4 regions of the Lysinibacillus sp. OL1 genome follow, and region 2 is predicted to be linked to each of the others. Evidence: riboswitches for the same ligand, from Rfam matches in the RefSeq annotation. Region 2 holds a riboswitch; each other region holds the start of a gene.
What was found. A riboswitch is a leader RNA that binds a small molecule or an ion and turns the genes downstream of it on or off. The one in region 2 is predicted to bind cobalamin.
Positions count from the first base shown of each region.

Region 1: it holds a riboswitch for cobalamin, as region 2 does, so the genes downstream of both, EW028_RS06565 (hypothetical protein) here and EW028_RS21550 (FecCD family ABC transporter permease) in region 2, are expected to answer to the same signal.
Region 3: it holds a riboswitch for cobalamin, as region 2 does, so the genes downstream of both, EW028_RS15660 ((2Fe-2S) ferredoxin domain-containing protein) here and EW028_RS21550 (FecCD family ABC transporter permease) in region 2, are expected to answer to the same signal.
Region 4: it holds a riboswitch for cobalamin, as region 2 does, so the genes downstream of both, EW028_RS06555 (ABC transporter substrate-binding protein) here and EW028_RS21550 (FecCD family ABC transporter permease) in region 2, are expected to answer to the same signal.

Region 1 covers NZ_SJDS01000002.1:440,414-444,439, reverse strand. The annotation lists gene EW028_RS06585 (ABC transporter ATP-binding protein) at 1-216, shown strand, start outside; gene EW028_RS06580 (YhfM domain-containing protein) at 276-644, opposite strand; gene EW028_RS06575 (PH domain-containing protein) at 755-1,135, shown strand; gene EW028_RS06570 (GNAT family N-acetyltransferase) at 1,300-2,067, opposite strand; cobalamin riboswitch at 2,281-2,464, shown strand; gene EW028_RS06565 (hypothetical protein) at 2,691-3,446, shown strand; gene EW028_RS06560 (elongation factor G) at 3,594-4,026, opposite strand, start outside.
Region 2 covers NZ_SJDS01000016.1:43,633-47,658, forward strand. The annotation lists gene dapF (diaminopimelate epimerase) at 1-15, opposite strand, end outside; gene EW028_RS21545 (heme ABC transporter ATP-binding protein) at 68-859, opposite strand; gene EW028_RS21550 (FecCD family ABC transporter permease) at 865-1,911, opposite strand; cobalamin riboswitch at 2,059-2,246, opposite strand; gene EW028_RS21555 (biotin transporter BioY) at 2,401-2,997, shown strand; gene EW028_RS21560 (response regulator transcription factor) at 3,112-3,813, opposite strand; gene EW028_RS21565 (sensor histidine kinase) at 3,791-4,026, opposite strand, start outside.
Region 3 covers NZ_SJDS01000008.1:173,414-177,439, forward strand. The annotation lists gene EW028_RS15650 (sirohydrochlorin chelatase) at 1-51, opposite strand, end outside; gene cobJ (precorrin-3B C(17)-methyltransferase) at 66-1,733, opposite strand; gene EW028_RS15660 ((2Fe-2S) ferredoxin domain-containing protein) at 1,738-2,109, opposite strand; cobalamin riboswitch at 2,256-2,437, opposite strand; cobalamin riboswitch at 2,689-2,873, shown strand; gene EW028_RS15665 (energy-coupling factor ABC transporter permease) at 3,023-3,769, shown strand; gene EW028_RS15670 (energy-coupling factor ABC transporter substrate-binding protein) at 3,773-4,026, shown strand, end outside.
Region 4 covers NZ_SJDS01000002.1:436,274-440,299, forward strand. The annotation lists gene EW028_RS06545 (S9 family peptidase) at 1-311, opposite strand, end outside; gene EW028_RS06550 (precorrin-3B methylase) at 382-1,059, opposite strand; gene EW028_RS06555 (ABC transporter substrate-binding protein) at 1,111-2,103, opposite strand; cobalamin riboswitch at 2,267-2,453, opposite strand; gene EW028_RS06560 (elongation factor G) at 2,636-4,026, shown strand, end outside.

The DNA of each region.
Region 1 (4,026 bases), on a different contig from region 2:
CAACGAGAAATCGTTGATTTATTAAAGACCTTGAATAAAGAAAGGGCAATGGCCATTCTCTTTATCTCTCATGACTTAAAGGCTGTTTCCTATTTATGCGATCGCATTTATGTGATGAAGGCTGGAACCATTGTTGATGAGAGCAACAAAGAGAATAACGGCTTTACCTTCACGGACAGCTATGCAAAAATGCTGTTTCAGGCAATGGATCATTGATTTGGCAAAACACTTCCTTTGAATGGGAAGTGTTTTTTTTATGAGTGAACGAGCGCAGCTCATTTTTCAGTGAACTCCTCAGATATTGTGTAGATCGTATGCGTATCCTCGACATGCATCAAACTACTGTTTTGCCCTTTATCACCTAACCAAAGATGATAGCGATATTTGTTTCCTGCCTTGTCCACTATTTGTACATCATATTCTGGCGAAGCCATATTGACAACACCCTCGTTTTTGACTGTTGTTGCAATGGCTTGTTGGAATAGTGTAAGTGATTCTTCATCCGTATATTCTTTAAAAAAATCAGTGTTCACCTTGTTAAATTTAGCACCAATAGAAATGCTGACCTTAGCTAATTTATCATCTGGTTTTTCATTACATCCTAGTAAAACAACGGCTAGTAGAGACACTAAGGCAGCTATCATTATTCGCAACCACTCACCCCCTCTATAGGCTAAATAATACCACCATTTCCTGTCGTAGCTCTCACTTCTTTGTAATACATTAAATAAACGAGAGCGAAAGGGGACAGATAGTGGGCTTATTTGATGGATTGATCGGCAATGCAAGCGAGGTGAATTTAGAAAAACTACAGGAGGAGGTCCATAATTTATTAATTCCAAACGAGACAGTCAAGAACGCCTATAAAATTATTAGAGACACGTTTATTTTTACCAATAAACGATTAATCCTCATTGATAAGCAAGGAGTGACTGGCAAGAAAACAGAGTATCATTCCATTCCCTATAAAAATATCGTTCATTTTTCAGTCGAAACAGCTGGAACATTTGATTTAGATGCAGAGCTTAAAATATGGGTGTCTGGCAGTCCATTACCGATTCAAAAAAACTTCAATAAGGCGACAAATATTTATAAGGTGCAAAGCGTCTTAGCACAGTATGTTTTGGGGACGTAATGAAGGTGCTAATAGTACATGTGCACAACCAAAAGCCCGCAGATTTGCGAGGCTTTTCTGTCGTGCCAGGAAGGGGTCCGGTGTAACGGATTTTAAATCAGCTTCATGATTACGGTAAGCTCGAAAATACTGTCAAGTGTAAATAAGAGCGCCTTGGCGAAGTTTTATTCAAATACAATCATTTCTCCGACTTCTTTAAACCCGAAGCGTTTATAAATATTTTTTCCATCCTCTGATGCCTGTAAGACTACGGGCTTTTGCTTATCGATTGTTTGACTGAGTAGGAATTGAAACATCTCACTGCCATAACCCTTGCCCCTATACGCATCTTTTGTCATCACATCATAAATCCCATAGCTATGTTTACTGTCGATTAATAATCCCGTAGCGATAGGTACTTCATTTATACAACCAATAAACATGCGAGCATTTGATGCTAGTTTTTCCTGTGAGAATTGATGAAAGTAAATTTCTAATGCATCTCTTTCTGCTGTTTCTCCAAATAAACTTAGAAAAACTTCCTTATATTGTAGAAGCTCTTCCTTGTTACTTACTTCTGTGATGGTAAGATAATTGGAAATTCGTGGACCTGTGTGAAGTGTATGGTCAAGCTTCATCATCATATTTCGCTCAGCTTCCTGTAAATTGCAGTCTTTTATCAGCTGTAGCCAATCATCGCTTAGATAGTTGACATCCACCCACGTGCTGAAGGGGAGCTTATTCACAATGAAATGATTAATCCTTTGTTTAAGATGATTTTCCTTATGAATTATAGGCGATTTCGCTACTAACAAATTAAATGTATCAGTTGGAATATTTGTATTGGCTATGACAAAATGAGCTTCCTCTATAATTTGTCCAGAAACGGCTCGAGTAAATAGTTTCATTTTTTCCTCTAAATTACTCGTTACTAATTGTTGACTTGTTTTCATATTTTTCATCCTTCCACTATTAGAAGTACACTATCTTTCATTATAAAGTCAATGAAAGATAAAAAATACGCAGTTCACCTTTTTTATATCCCGCTATAACTTTATTAGTAGTTTGGAAAATATTATGATATTTGACTTTAGAAAAACACTACTTTACAATTGATTTTAGTAATCTAATAGGAATGTGGAGTACACTCGATTCCTATGACAACTGAATAGCGTGTAGTAATAGGTGTAAATTGCGTGCAATTTGCTTAAAAGGGAAGTCGGTGTGAATCCGACACTGTCCCGCAACTGTAAATGTGAGCGACTTTTCAGCAACCACTGTCAAATGATGGGAAGGGGAAAAGTGGCGATGACCATGAGTCAGGATACCTGCCTGTTACGAGTACACACCATAAACCTACGAGGAATAGGAGGTGGCATGTTGACAAAACAGAATGCTCTGTTCGTCACAGTACGTCAAACGCCCATAGTAAATGAAAGGGTTCATAATCGAACTCGTTCACACATACTTAGGGTTTGTTTGGCATTGTGTGATGAAAGAAGATAAAATGAAGGATTTCCTCAAAAGTAGGGAGTCCTTTTTGTTTTGAAAATATGTACGCAAAGGGGATGCACGTATGACAAATATTCATGTAACGACAACGTTGGAAACGCCTTATGAAGATCTGAACATTTGTAAGCAACCACGCACAGAAGTTGCCAAGAAAGCGAAAACAAGAATGGTGGTCGAGTCTCTGATCGATCAATTATTAGCAACGAAGCTGATTCGCAATGATCGCTTCTTTGAGCAAATCTTATATAATAAAGAAATTATTTGGATACAAAATGGGGATGTGGACGGTCATCTTTTAGCGAAAGCAGCCATAGCAGATGAACTAAAAACAAAGACGAATAGTTTTATGATGTACATGCCGACCAATCCGATTGTCTATGAGGTCAAAGGAGAAGCGTATCACTTAATTACGCGCATTGATTCTACACGCGCAAAGCCCAACCTCGACCGTCTATCATTGGAGCCCAAGCCTGTTTTAAGTGCCGCTCGTGTCAATGACTTATTATGCTCGATTGTCATGCGCTTTTACGAAACATATTTATATGATTTAGCATCTCATCATGACAAACTCATTGCATTTGTGCAGCAGGAATATGCCCAATTTATTGAAGCGGTGCAAGCGTTAAATGATTATCATTTCAACTGGCATCCACGTGGCAACGGTCACGAGCTTTTACTGCAATTAATTGATCATCTACAACTATTAAAAAGTCAACCTGGTAAGGTACTCATTGATTTTACGAACAAGCATGACTATGTAATAGTTGAACCCGCATATTTGTTGGACAATCCAACAAAGAAAGCTGTCGGTGCACTATAAAAACAAGCCCTCCATTTTTTGGAGGGCTTGTAATATCTTATTGTAGGGTAGAGATATATTGATGCCCAAGCAAGAAATACCCGCGCTAGAGCGATGGATACCCGTGGAAGCCGAGGAAATACCCGAAGCGAGCAGGCTCATCCCATCCTACAGGCAATGCATGGCTGCCTGTGCTTCTTGCCATGGAACCGAATATCCTTTGCCCTTAGCACAAAAGATACTAGAGGAACTATACTCAGGGTCGGCATTTTTATCGTAGCCAATCTGTGCAATCACATCCTCTGTATTATGGCACACATCATAGCCATCAAATTGGAGTGTGAGTGCACCTTTCCCATTTGTATAGGCGGCAAAGGTTGTACTGTAGCTCATTAAAGTGGCAACAGGTGCACGACCTGTTAGGATAACATCCGTTTCGGATAAAATCGGGTCATCGAACGTGCCAGCTGCTTGCTGAATATCAGTCATCATACGACCGATAAAGTCATTTGAAGCTTTCATTTTAAAGCGATAATAGGGTTCAAGTAGGACATTTTGTGCCTGCTCCAGCCCCTGACGCAGGGCACGGAAACTGGCTTCA
Region 2 (4,026 bases):
AAAGGCTATTTGCATACAGTCACTCCTTAAAGGATGTTTTATGTATCTAATAGAAGATGACACTTTTCTATATTTGGCTAAACCCCTTCGTGAACTGTTCAGGAACATATGTAAGATACGGCTTCCCTGTCATTGGATGGATTTGAATATCCGCAAAAACACCAAATACATCTTGCAGCACTGTTGGCGTAAGTACTTCCTCTGGTGTACCATGACAAACTATTCGCCCTTGCTGTAAAACGTAAATTTGATCGCAATACATAGCAGCAATATTCAAATCATGTAAAGCTGCTACTACGGTTAAATGCAAAGTCTGAATTAAATCCATAAGTTGAAGTTGATGTTGAATATCTAAATGATTCGTCGGCTCATCTAATATTAATATCTGTGCTTGTTGAGCGAGTGCCCTTGCAACCATGACACGCTTTTTCTCGCCACCAGAAAGCGAACTAAAGCTTCGTTTCTCTAAATGCGATATGCCCGTTTGCCTAAGAGCCTCTTTAACAATTTGAAAATCTTTCTCTTGATCAAGCTCTAACAGCTTTTTATGTGGGGTTCTTCCCATACTGACTAAATCATGCACAGTGAAATCAAATAATACGGGTGTCTCTTGGCTTACAACAGCCAAATTTTTCGCAATTGCTTTACTTGATTGCTTTAATATATCTTGCTCATTTAATACTACCGATCCACTTTCAGGTTTTAGGAGACGATACATATTTTTTAACAATGTTGATTTTCCGCTCCCATTAGGACCAATTAATCCAACAAATTGTTTTTCTTTTATTTGAATGCTTACATCATGCAGTATACGCTGATCGTAAATGGAGAATGATACTTGTTTCGCTTCTAATGTCATGGAAGTTAATCTCCTTCACCGAAAGAATAGTTGTTACGACGGAGAAGCCAAATGAAAAATGGTCCTCCACAAAAAGCTGTAATAATACCAATTGGCATTTCCTGAGGAGCAATAATAATTCGAGCAAAGGCATCTGCCCACACTAAGAATATTCCACCTATTAAAGCACTGATAGGTATTACGTATTTATAGTTTGAGCCCACAATTAAACGCACAATATGGGGAATAATTAATCCCACAAATCCTATAGAACCACTAACTGCGACAAGCACACCTGTTAATAGAGATACTAGTAGTATTAACTGAATACGGAATTGCTGAAGATTAACGCCTAATGTCACTGCCGCCTCTTCTCCTAGTAATAATAAATTTAAATTGCGATAGTGTAGCCACAGTAGCCCAAATACAATAAAGAATACGAAAGCTGGAATCACAATATTATTCCATTTGGCTCCAGCTAAACTACCTAGCATCCAAAACATAACAGCCTTTAAGGCCCCTTCTTGCTTTGACATCATTAAAATAAAGTTAGAGATAGCCGTTAAGATAAAGGACACAGCCATGCCTGCCAATAGCAAGCGGAAAATAGAGACACGTCCCCCAACACGTGATAAGAAAAAGACAAGTGCAATGGCAAGTAATGAACCAAGGAATGCGGATACTGAAAGAGCGTAAATACCTAAAAATGAAAAGGCTCCTAAAATAATCACAGAAGTAGCGCCGACAGCTGCCCCTGAAGAAATCCCTAGAATATACGGGTCTGCAATAGAATTACGTACTAGTGCCTGAATGGCTGCCCCTGCAATAGCTAACCCCGCTCCTACTATCGCTGCTAGCAAAACACGAGGTGCTCTTATTTGCCAGATGATGATTTCCTGAGAGCGACTCCAATCTTGCTCGATCGAATTTTGTATAAAAGGAATTTTAGAAAGAATAACTTTCCATACATATAACGGAGTAACTGAAACTGAGCCAACCATTACAGCAAAGGTCATTGAAACAATTAATACCATGAAAAGTACGAAGGAAAATAACATAAATTTTTTATTCATCTGTTTTAAACTCCTACTGAATATATTGATGAATGAAGCAATAAAAAAAGGTATCCCATGCGAAAATGCGCATAGAAATACCCTAGATTAAACAAAGTCAGAAAAATATCCAGCTATTGTCCGTATTGCTTGCATCCTCGTGGGCATTACAGGTATTACTAAATGGCAGGTCTCCTGGCTTCGATTCACTATCCTATAATTGCCTTCCCATTCTTAAACAGTGGCAAATCATATTATAGGATTCCTCGTTACAGTTGCGGGACAGCGTCGGACTTCCACCGACTTCCCTTTTAAGTGACATTTAAAAATGTCACACCAATAGTATTTGAAGTTATAAAATGGTGACGGTTCTATCATACATTTTTATAGATAGATAGTCTACTTCAATTTAATTCAGCAATTGAGTTAACTTAAATAAACAACAAAGTTGACACAAATACATTCGTTTTTTACACTAGCAGTAATAACTTATAAAACGAGGTGAAATTCATGGCAACTGTTACACAACATAGTCACCATAAGTTAAGAACTGTTGACATTACCTACATTGGGTTATTTTCAACGCTAATGATGGTGGGTGCTAATATCACTTCCTTTGCACCTTTTATGGTAGTTGGTGGTGTACCCATTACGCTTCAAACCTTCTTTGCAATTTTAGCAGGGCTTATTCTTGGTAGTAGAAAAGGTGCGCTCGCCTGCACAATTTATATGTGCGTAGGATTGGCAGGAGCCCCTGTCTTTGCTCGTTTCGGTGGTGGAATTGGCCAAATTTTAAGCCCTACCTTTGGGTTTATTATTACATTTATATTAGCTGCATTTGTTGCAGGATTGATCGTAGAACGAAGCGGGACAAAGAAAAGTTTTATCGTAGCTGCTTTGGTAGCAACGGCTATAAATTATTTGATAGGAACAAATTGGATGTTTTTTGCCTATAAGCTTTGGGCAAGTGCGCCAGAGAATTTTTCATATAAGCTCGCTTGGCTTTGGATGATTCCTCCACTACCAAAAGATATTATTTTAGCTATTTTTGCTGGTATCTTCGCCTATAGATTACAAAAAACATTGAAGATTATGCCCATTCAATAGTATATCTCCCCCTACTTGTGCTAGATGTTTTTCATAGGTCATATCCATCATTTCTTAGCTTAGTTCAAAATAATAGAAATAACCTCTACCTTCAATTCTGGTAGAGGTTAATTTCTAGCTTTTATGTTCCATTTGCTTTCTCTTTGCAGACTTATGCCATTTATAGCCGATGCCCCAAACGGTTTGCAAGTAATCATCCGCCGGAAAACCACTTTTTCTTAATTTTTCTCGTAAATTACGTACATGTGAATCGATGGTACGATCTTCAATCGTTACATCAAATCCCCAAACGGCATGGATAAGGTGTTCTCTAGAAAATGCTCTATTTTGATAATCTAAAAATAGGGCGAGCATGGCAAATTCCTTTGGTGTTAATGGAATTGCCTTATGTTGAAAATATACTTCAAAGGACTCTCTATCTAAACAAAGCCCTTCAAAGTTAATCACTTTGTCTTCAGATATCGTTCTTCTTAATACAGCATGTATGCGTGCTAACAACTCTTCCTCATCAAAAGGCTTTAAAATGTAGTCATCTGCACCAAGGTTTAAACCTTTTACAATATCAGCGTGTTCTCCTTTTGCAGTAAGCATAATGATAGGAACATCCCAAAACTTCCTAATTTCCTGGCAAACCTGCCACCCATCCATCTCTGGCATCATAATATCCAAAAGAACTAAATCCACATGCTCTTCTTCTAAAAAATCCAATGCCTCTTGTATAGAAGACATTGCTTTACAAATAAATAGTGGTTCCAAATAAAGGGTTAATAAATCTAACATTCTTGGTTCATCATCAATGCATAAAATCGTTTTCATTCGTTTCTACTCCTTTAAATGACAATTCAAAAGTAGTCCCTTTATTTATTTCACTTCTAACCTTTATTTCTCCCCCATGTGCTTGTACAAGCTCCTTGACAATAGCAAGCCCAAGTCCAGATCCACCTAATGCACGACTACGTGATTTTTCCACTCGATAAAACCGATCAAAAATATACGGTAAATCCTTCTTTGGAATTCCTTTCCCTGTGT
Region 3 (4,026 bases), on a different contig from region 2:
ATTTCCTGCTGCTAAACGGCTCCCATGGCCGACAAATAAAATAGCTTTCATCTCTCTACTCCTTACTAGTCGCCGCACGGAGCTGGCTCTACTTTTATTTTGGAAGACATATCTTGATACGTAAAATGCAGTATTTTTTTCACACGTTTAAAATATTTAAATAAGCGTTCATTTGGATGAGCATTTGCTTTATATTCTTCAATAATATCTGTAATGAGTGGAATCAGCTGCTCAGGCTCCAGCCCTTCTACAACAGGCTGTGCTGCGTGTGCTGTACGACCGACTGGTTTTGCTCCAATAAAGACATCGAATTTACTTTTGCGGTAGACGATGCCAATATCATCAAATACAGCCCGATAACAGGCCATCCCACAGCCATTAAAGCCAATATTTAATGTCTTCGGTAAGGACATACCGCCTAGTTTTTCTTGTATTTCCTCTGCATATGGTATTGAATCAGCCTTTTCACCGTAGCAAAAATCACAAGCCTTCAGTGATAACACATCACCAATCGGGGCTAATAAAAACCCTACTTTCTGTAATTTCTCTGTGATCTGTTCAGGGGCAGTCGTTGGTATTTTCAAATGAATTTGATGATCTGGTGTGTATTCCATCGTCCCCTCATCCCCAACGACCTCCGCTAACGTCATCATTTGCTGGGGAGTAAAAAACTTATTGGCTACACCAGGACTTACTGCTAATTCAAAAATAGATTCTATTTTTTGCTGTACAAGCTTCGGTGTTATTTTGACTGCGCTTGTCCCTTTTACCATTGCAAGTGCCGCTGTAGCCATTTCAAGAGCTGTTTTTTTCGGCTTTGGCGTAGCGGCTATACTGGGTTTATTAAAGCGCCCTGCATTAGGGTCAGCCGTAAAGTCATTTCGCGCTGTTCCTGTCTCTTGGTTCATTGCCCAAGGTTCATTTTCTTCGCGTAAACGTTGATGTGGACGTAATGGCTGTTTCTCTTCACCCAGGGTATATTTACGTTGGTAACCGCGGGGCGTAATCATCTTATTGTCATAGAAAAATGTTGACGAATTCCCGATAATGACAGTTGTCAGCATACCAATATCATGTTCTAGCATTTCTGCTAGTGTTGTCATGGTCACTTCTTGACGTTCTCGATAGGCACTTTTCACAAGCCCAACTGGTGTGTCTGGCGAACGATATTCTAAGAGTATTCGTTGAGCCTCGACAATTTGTCTTGTTCGACGTCCACTTTTAGGATTGTATAAAGCAATGACAAAGTCCGCCATTGCAGCTGCCTCGACACGCTTTGCAATTAAATTCCAAGGTGTTAGATGGTCACTCAAACTGATTGTACAAGCATCATGCATAATAGGTGCACCAAGTATGCTAGCGCATGAATTAATCGCAGAAATCCCAGGAACAATTTCTACTTCAATTCCTGTAGCTTCTGTCCAGCCTAGCTCAATTAACACCTCATAGACTAATCCTGCCATGCCATAGACGCCTGCATCACCACTCGAAATTACTGAGACGATGCTCCCTGCTTCGGCTTGACGAACGGCTTCCTGTGCACGCGACACTTCTTCTGTCATGCCTGTACTAACAATCGATTTTGCACTTACTAAATCTTGAATCAGCTCTACATAGGTTTTATAGCCTATAATCATATCACTTTGTTGTAAAGCCTCTACTGCACGTGTCGTAATATGCTTAAAATCTCCAGGTCCAAAGCCTACTACGAAAATTTTTCCTTTTTGCGCCATGTTGTTACCCCTCTTTCACCTTTTCGATCCCTTTAATGGCAGTTGTTTGAGCAGTACGCTGTAATGTACCTTCACGAAGTGTAAAGACATGTTCGTTGTATAAGGATTCATGATGTAAATCTTGTACTAGTGTTCTAGCATGCTCTGTTGATGGCACACGATACCAGTTTCCTTGAGGATAAGCGATTACCACACAAGCATCCTTGCAGCGTCCATTACAGCGCGTTCTTGTCGTATGTATTTCCTGATCGAGTGCTTGCCGCTGTATCTCATCTCGAATGGCTAAGGTAATTTCCTCCCCATCCTTTTTCATGCAGCTACTGCCATTGCAAATAAAGAGATGTGTTTTCATCCCCTCTAAATTCCAAGTTGTCATGTTCTGTCTCCCCTCATTTGCTTTTTGGAAAAAGAAAAACCTTTACTCTATAACGAAGAGTAAAGGTTTTGTAGAAGCCAAATAAAAACGAATAGAATGAAATACAGGTACCCGCTTTCGCTTCAACTTCTCCCTCCGAAAAGTTTGCATGCACAATCAAATAAGCAGGTTTCCTGACTTAAGCTTCATTTTACTGTCGCACCTTCCCAAGTTTGTACCAGTGGCTTTGCGATTTCATCAGCTATTACAGTAGCGGGGGCTGTATTGGATTTTCACCAATTTCCCTATTATCTCGAGCTATTCGAGCACTTATTGACGTTTTATATGAAATTTTTAGTAGAATTTTAAATAGAAAACTGTCTTTATCATATCTTATTATTTTAAAATTTCAATATTTCTTTAAAAATTTATGACAAATTTATCAATTTTGAATGGAACTAGGTATGAAATTTATACAATCTATATAATTTGCGCACAAACTTTTATCAGAATATTCACCGTTGACCTTTAATTTAAAAAATTTCATAAAAGGTATAGCATATTTATGGAAATTCATGTTACACTTTGTCGTGAAATCTCACAATTTGAATGTTTTTCGGTGCAAAGTGCTTGTCATTTTGCTTAAAAGGGAAGCCGGTTTGAGTCCGGCGCGGTCCCGCCACTGTAATAGGGAGCTTTATAGAATATGTCACTGTCCAACGGATGGGAAGACCTATAAAGCATTGAACTAGAGCCAGGAGACCTGCCGAAAAATAAGTGATCGTTTCAACCTACGAGGATAGGTGTGCGGCTTAGCAGATGAGACTGTTATTTGCTTTTTTAGCTATGCACTTTTCCACCTAAGGAGAAGTGCTTTTTTTAATTACGCACGCAATATTCTAAAAATCTATTAATTAGTTAGGAGGAAAGCTTTTTGACATTATCATGGTGGAAACTTAGTTATTTTTTACTGGCCTTTTTAATCGTGCCAAAACGTGCCTTTGCCATGCATATCATGGAAGGTTTTTTACCAATCGAATGGGCTATTTTTTGGTGGGTGATCTCTATCCCATTTATCATTCTAGGATTGCGTTCTATTCGAAAAACCATTGATGAAAATCCTGAAACCAAAATGCTTTTGGGGCTTTCAGGAGCCTTTGCCTTTGTGCTATCCGCCCTAAAAATCCCTTCAGTTACAGGTAGTTGCTCTCACCCAACTGGTGTAGGACTTGGGACAGTACTCTTTGGCCCTCTAGCAATGAGTGTAATTGGAACAATCGTTTTATTATTTCAATCTTTATTATTAGCTCATGGAGGAATTACAACTTTAGGGGCTAATGCCTTTTCTATGGCTATTGTTGGTCCTTTTATTGCTTACTTTGTCTTTAAAGGGGCTCAAAAAGTAGGGTTGTCATTTTCACTAGCCATATTCTTTGCAGCTATGCTTGGTGATTTAGGTACATACATTGTGACTTCTGTACAACTAGCACTAGCCTTTCCTTCAGAGGTTGGAGGCTTTATGGCATCCTTTACAAAGTTTGCAGGTATTTTTGCCTTAACTCAAATTCCTTTAGCAGTGAGTGAAGGAATTTTAACGGTCATTGTGATGAATTTCTTGAAAAAATACAATGTTAGCGAATTAAAAACGTTACGTGTTTTCTCAACAAAGGAGGCACATTAACAAATGAAAAAAAATTTATTGTTATTAGCAATTGTTGTGTTGTTAGCCATCATTCCCTTATTCATACAAAAAGGTGCTGAATTTGGTGGTGCTGATGGAGAAGCAGAAGCAGCTATTGGTGAAATTAATGCGGAATATGAACCATGGTTTGAAAGTCTATGGGAGCCACCAAGTGGTGAAATCGAAAGCTTATTATTCGTGCTACAGGCAGCTATAGGAGCTGGCTTTATTGGCTACTTCATCGGCTATATGCGTGG
Region 4 (4,026 bases), on a different contig from region 2:
TGTTTTGCCTCTCCACCTGTTTTCGAAAGAACATAAATTTGCGACTTACCTGTTCTCGTTGACAAAAATGCAATTTGACTGCCATCTGGTGACCAAACAGGGGAACTCGTTCTATCTTCACCAAATGTCCATTGCTGTGTTGTTTTGTCCTTCAAGTTTATGTAAAACAAATTCGATATATAGTCATTTTTCTTCTCGTCCATACGAGTCTCTACATAAACTACCTCTGTCCCATCTGGTGAAAGCTGTGGATCTGCTACTGATTTTAAGTGATAAAGATCTTCTGGTTGAATCCCTTGTTTCGATGTCATGTTCTTGCTCCTTTGTATTGTAATTTTCTGTGCCTTACTACAATACTTCGACACCCTAAGTAATATTCCTCTATTGAATTGAATTTTTCACTAGTTCCCAATATTCTGCTGACTTTGTTCTGCGATAAAATTTATAAAAGGGCTCATTTGGGCGAGCATGCTCCTTATAAAGGTTTATCAGGTGCAGTAAAAAATCTTCAATTTGTGTGACGTCTACCCTCTTAGCGAATAACGTGCCAGCCTGTGCCTTTGCTCCCATTGGTACTGCCCCTAAATAGACATCAAAGCTTTCTTGTTGGTAAACGAGTCCAATATCATCATAGACTGCATTGTAGCAAGCTGATGCACAGCCATTAATATTGACACGCACTCTTGCAGGTACCTTCATCCCCTCTATGGCATGATAGAGCTGTTCGGTTATCGGAGCAGCCTCCATTTTCTCCCCATCACAAAAATCGCAGGCCTTCATGGCTATGATTGAACCAGAGGGAGCAACATAAAGACCTGCTTCCTGTAAGGCTTGCACCGCTTCCGTGGCATCGCACGTTGGTATGGATACGAGTATACTATAGGAAGCAGAATATTTTATCGCCCCCTTTTCGCCAGCAATTTCGGCTATTTTTTGGAATTGTGCAGGAGTATAATGCTTATTAATAATGCCAGGGCTAACGGCTAGACGGGTAAACTCACCATGACCGTTCAGTGTTTCAAATGTTTGATCTGGTACATTTTTTTGAAATGCGTTCATTTTTATCGCTCCTTATAAAAAAGGAGCTAGCAAAACGCTAGCTCGAATGGATTAAAAGTTTTCAGGATAGAAGCCCTTTGCTAAAATTTCAATGGCCTCTGCCGCACGAACCCCTTCAGACGCTGCTGAAAGTGGCAGTATGACAAAGCGCTCATTTTTGACCGCTTCCATCTCCTTTAAGGCTGGATCATTTTTTAAGAATTGGATCTTTTGGTCTGCCGTTGTTTCACCGTAATCAATCACGACAACTACCTCTGGGTTGCGGTCTACTGCATCTTCCTTCGACACAGTTGTCCAGCCAGATTCCACATCACCAAAGATATTTTGTCCACCCGCGATTGTCACAAGCTCATTCATAAAGTTTTGACCAGCTGTAAATACATCCTTTTCACCGCTATCAAACACAAGAACACGTAATTTTTCGCTATCTTTTGGTAATTTAGCTTGTACTGCCTCTACATCTTTCGTCATTTGCTCAATTAAAGCTTCGCCACGATCCTCAATACGGAAAATCTTCGCGATATTGCGAATATCAGTGAAAATATCTTCTATTGTTGGCTTTGTCATGTTGGAAGCCGTATGTAAATACGTATGGATGCCTAATTCTTCAAGCTCTTCTGGTGTGCCTACACCCTTTTCGCCAAAGCCACTTTTCCAGCCAGCATATAGGAAATCTGCCTCGGCATCGATGACTTGCTCCTTCGTTGGGTATTGATCGGAAAGAACAGGGACCTTATCGTATGCCTCTTGCAGTGGTTCATAGATTTTATCATCTAAGTAAGCTGTCCCTACCATAGAATCCTCTAAACCAAGTGCAAGCATGATTTCTGTCACATGTTGATTTAAGCTAATCGCTTTTGTTGGTGCTTCCGTATATGTTTGAGTTGTGTCATTATTTTCAATGGTTACTTCTGCTGCCGCCTCAGATGGCTCAACCTTTTCACCTTGTGCAGCTGATTCCGTTTTGTCCTTTGCGTTACAAGCCCCTAAAACAGCGACCAAGGCAATGATCATCATCAGCCATATACTTTTCCATTTCTTCATGTCCTTTTCTCCTTTGCTGTTAAAATATAGAAAGAAATCAGAGACTTCTTTACTACTAAGGTAGTTGGAAGGGCATAAAAAAACCCTCTTGTCGCCAAGAGAGTAGCATAGTGAAATAACGGTATCATTACCTTCATCACTATCCCCATCCTCGTGGTTCTTAGTCAAAAAATACATACTGGCAGGTATCCTGGCTTAGGTTCATCATCTATACGCCTTCCCATAGTTTCACTACAGTGGCATGCTGTATAGACTCCCCATTTACAGTTGCGGGACAGCATCGGAATTGCACCGATTTCCCTTTTAAGCAAATGACAAATGCCATTTGCACCAATACGTTCTATAATGGTCAATACTATTGATAGACTAGCAGAAGAAAATTTATCGCGCAATCAGTAGTATGACACTAAAAGTATAATCATCATTATATTAGCACTATTTCGACATAAAGACGAACTATTTTACAAGAAATATAGAAGCTAGTATTCTGTTACAATAAAAAGATAGCATTCTATAGAAACGAGGATTTCTTATGTACAAAACGATCGGTGTACTTGCGCACGTGGATGCAGGAAAAACGACCTTCTCTGAGCAAGTGCTTTTTCATACAAATAGTATTCAAGCACGGGGGCGTGTTGATCATCAGGATACCTTTCTTGATCATCATGAGCTAGAGCGCAGACGGGGCATTACGATATTTGCCGAGCAAGGGCGCATGAATATTGGCGATGATACATACACATTGATTGATACGCCAGGGCATGTCGATTTCTCCCCTGAGATGGAGCGTGCCATTCGTGTGATGGATTATGCCATTATTATCATTAGCGCTGTCGAAGGGATACAGGGCCATACAGAAACAGTGTGGCAACTTTTACGTCAATACCATGTCCCTACCTTCTTCTTTATCAACAAAATGGATCGTGAGGGTGCCAATATGGAGGCTGTCATCAGCCAGCTTCGCAAAGATTGCTCTCAGCATGTTTTGTTCATCGATGAGCCACTGCGAGCAGACTATGTATCAAATAATATTATGGAATGGCTGGCGGAGCGCGACGAAAAATTGCTTGATGCCTTTCTATATGAGTCATTGGAGCATGAACAGTGTCTTGCTCAATTAAAGGAAATGATTAAAAATGAAGGTGCCTTCCCTTGCTTTGCTGGCTCGGCCTTAAAGGATGAGGGCATTCAGGAATTTCTTGACCAGCTCCCGCTGTTAACGGCTTCCCATTTTGACAAGGATGCCCCATTTGAGGGCGAGGTTTTTAAGATTCGTCATGATGGTCACCAGCGTTTAACCTTTATGAAGGCAACCAAGGGCTCGTTGCATGTACGAGATGAATTTTCATTTGACGAAGTAACAGAAAAAGTGACCGAAATTCGCCTTTATAACGGCAGTCGCTTTGAGACCGTTCAACAGGTAGAGGCAGGAGAAATTTTCGCTGTCAAAGGACTGAGCCAGGCAAACATTGGGGATCGAATCGGTACAACGATGCTATCACAGCCCTATGAGCTTGTCCCAACTTTACAGGCAAAGGTTCAATATGAGGGTGATCAGCATATCAAGGAAGTGCTACAGATTTTCCGGTTACTCGAAGCAGAAGAGCCGTCCTTGCGTGTGGTCTGGCAGGAAAAATTTCAGGAAATCCATGTGCATATTATGGGTGCCATTCAATTGGAGGTCCTGACAGAGGTATTAATGACGCGTTTTTCATTAGCTGTCTCCTTTGGTGAGCCGCAAATTTTATACATGGAAACCATTGCGACGACCGTAACGGGCTATGGTCATTTCGAGCCCCTCAAGCATTATGCAGAAGTTCATTTATTAATGGAGCCAAATCCACGTGGAACAGGTAATACCTTCACCAATGCCTGTCATGCCGATCATTTATCTGTAGGCAATCAGCGCCTTGTTGAAAAGCA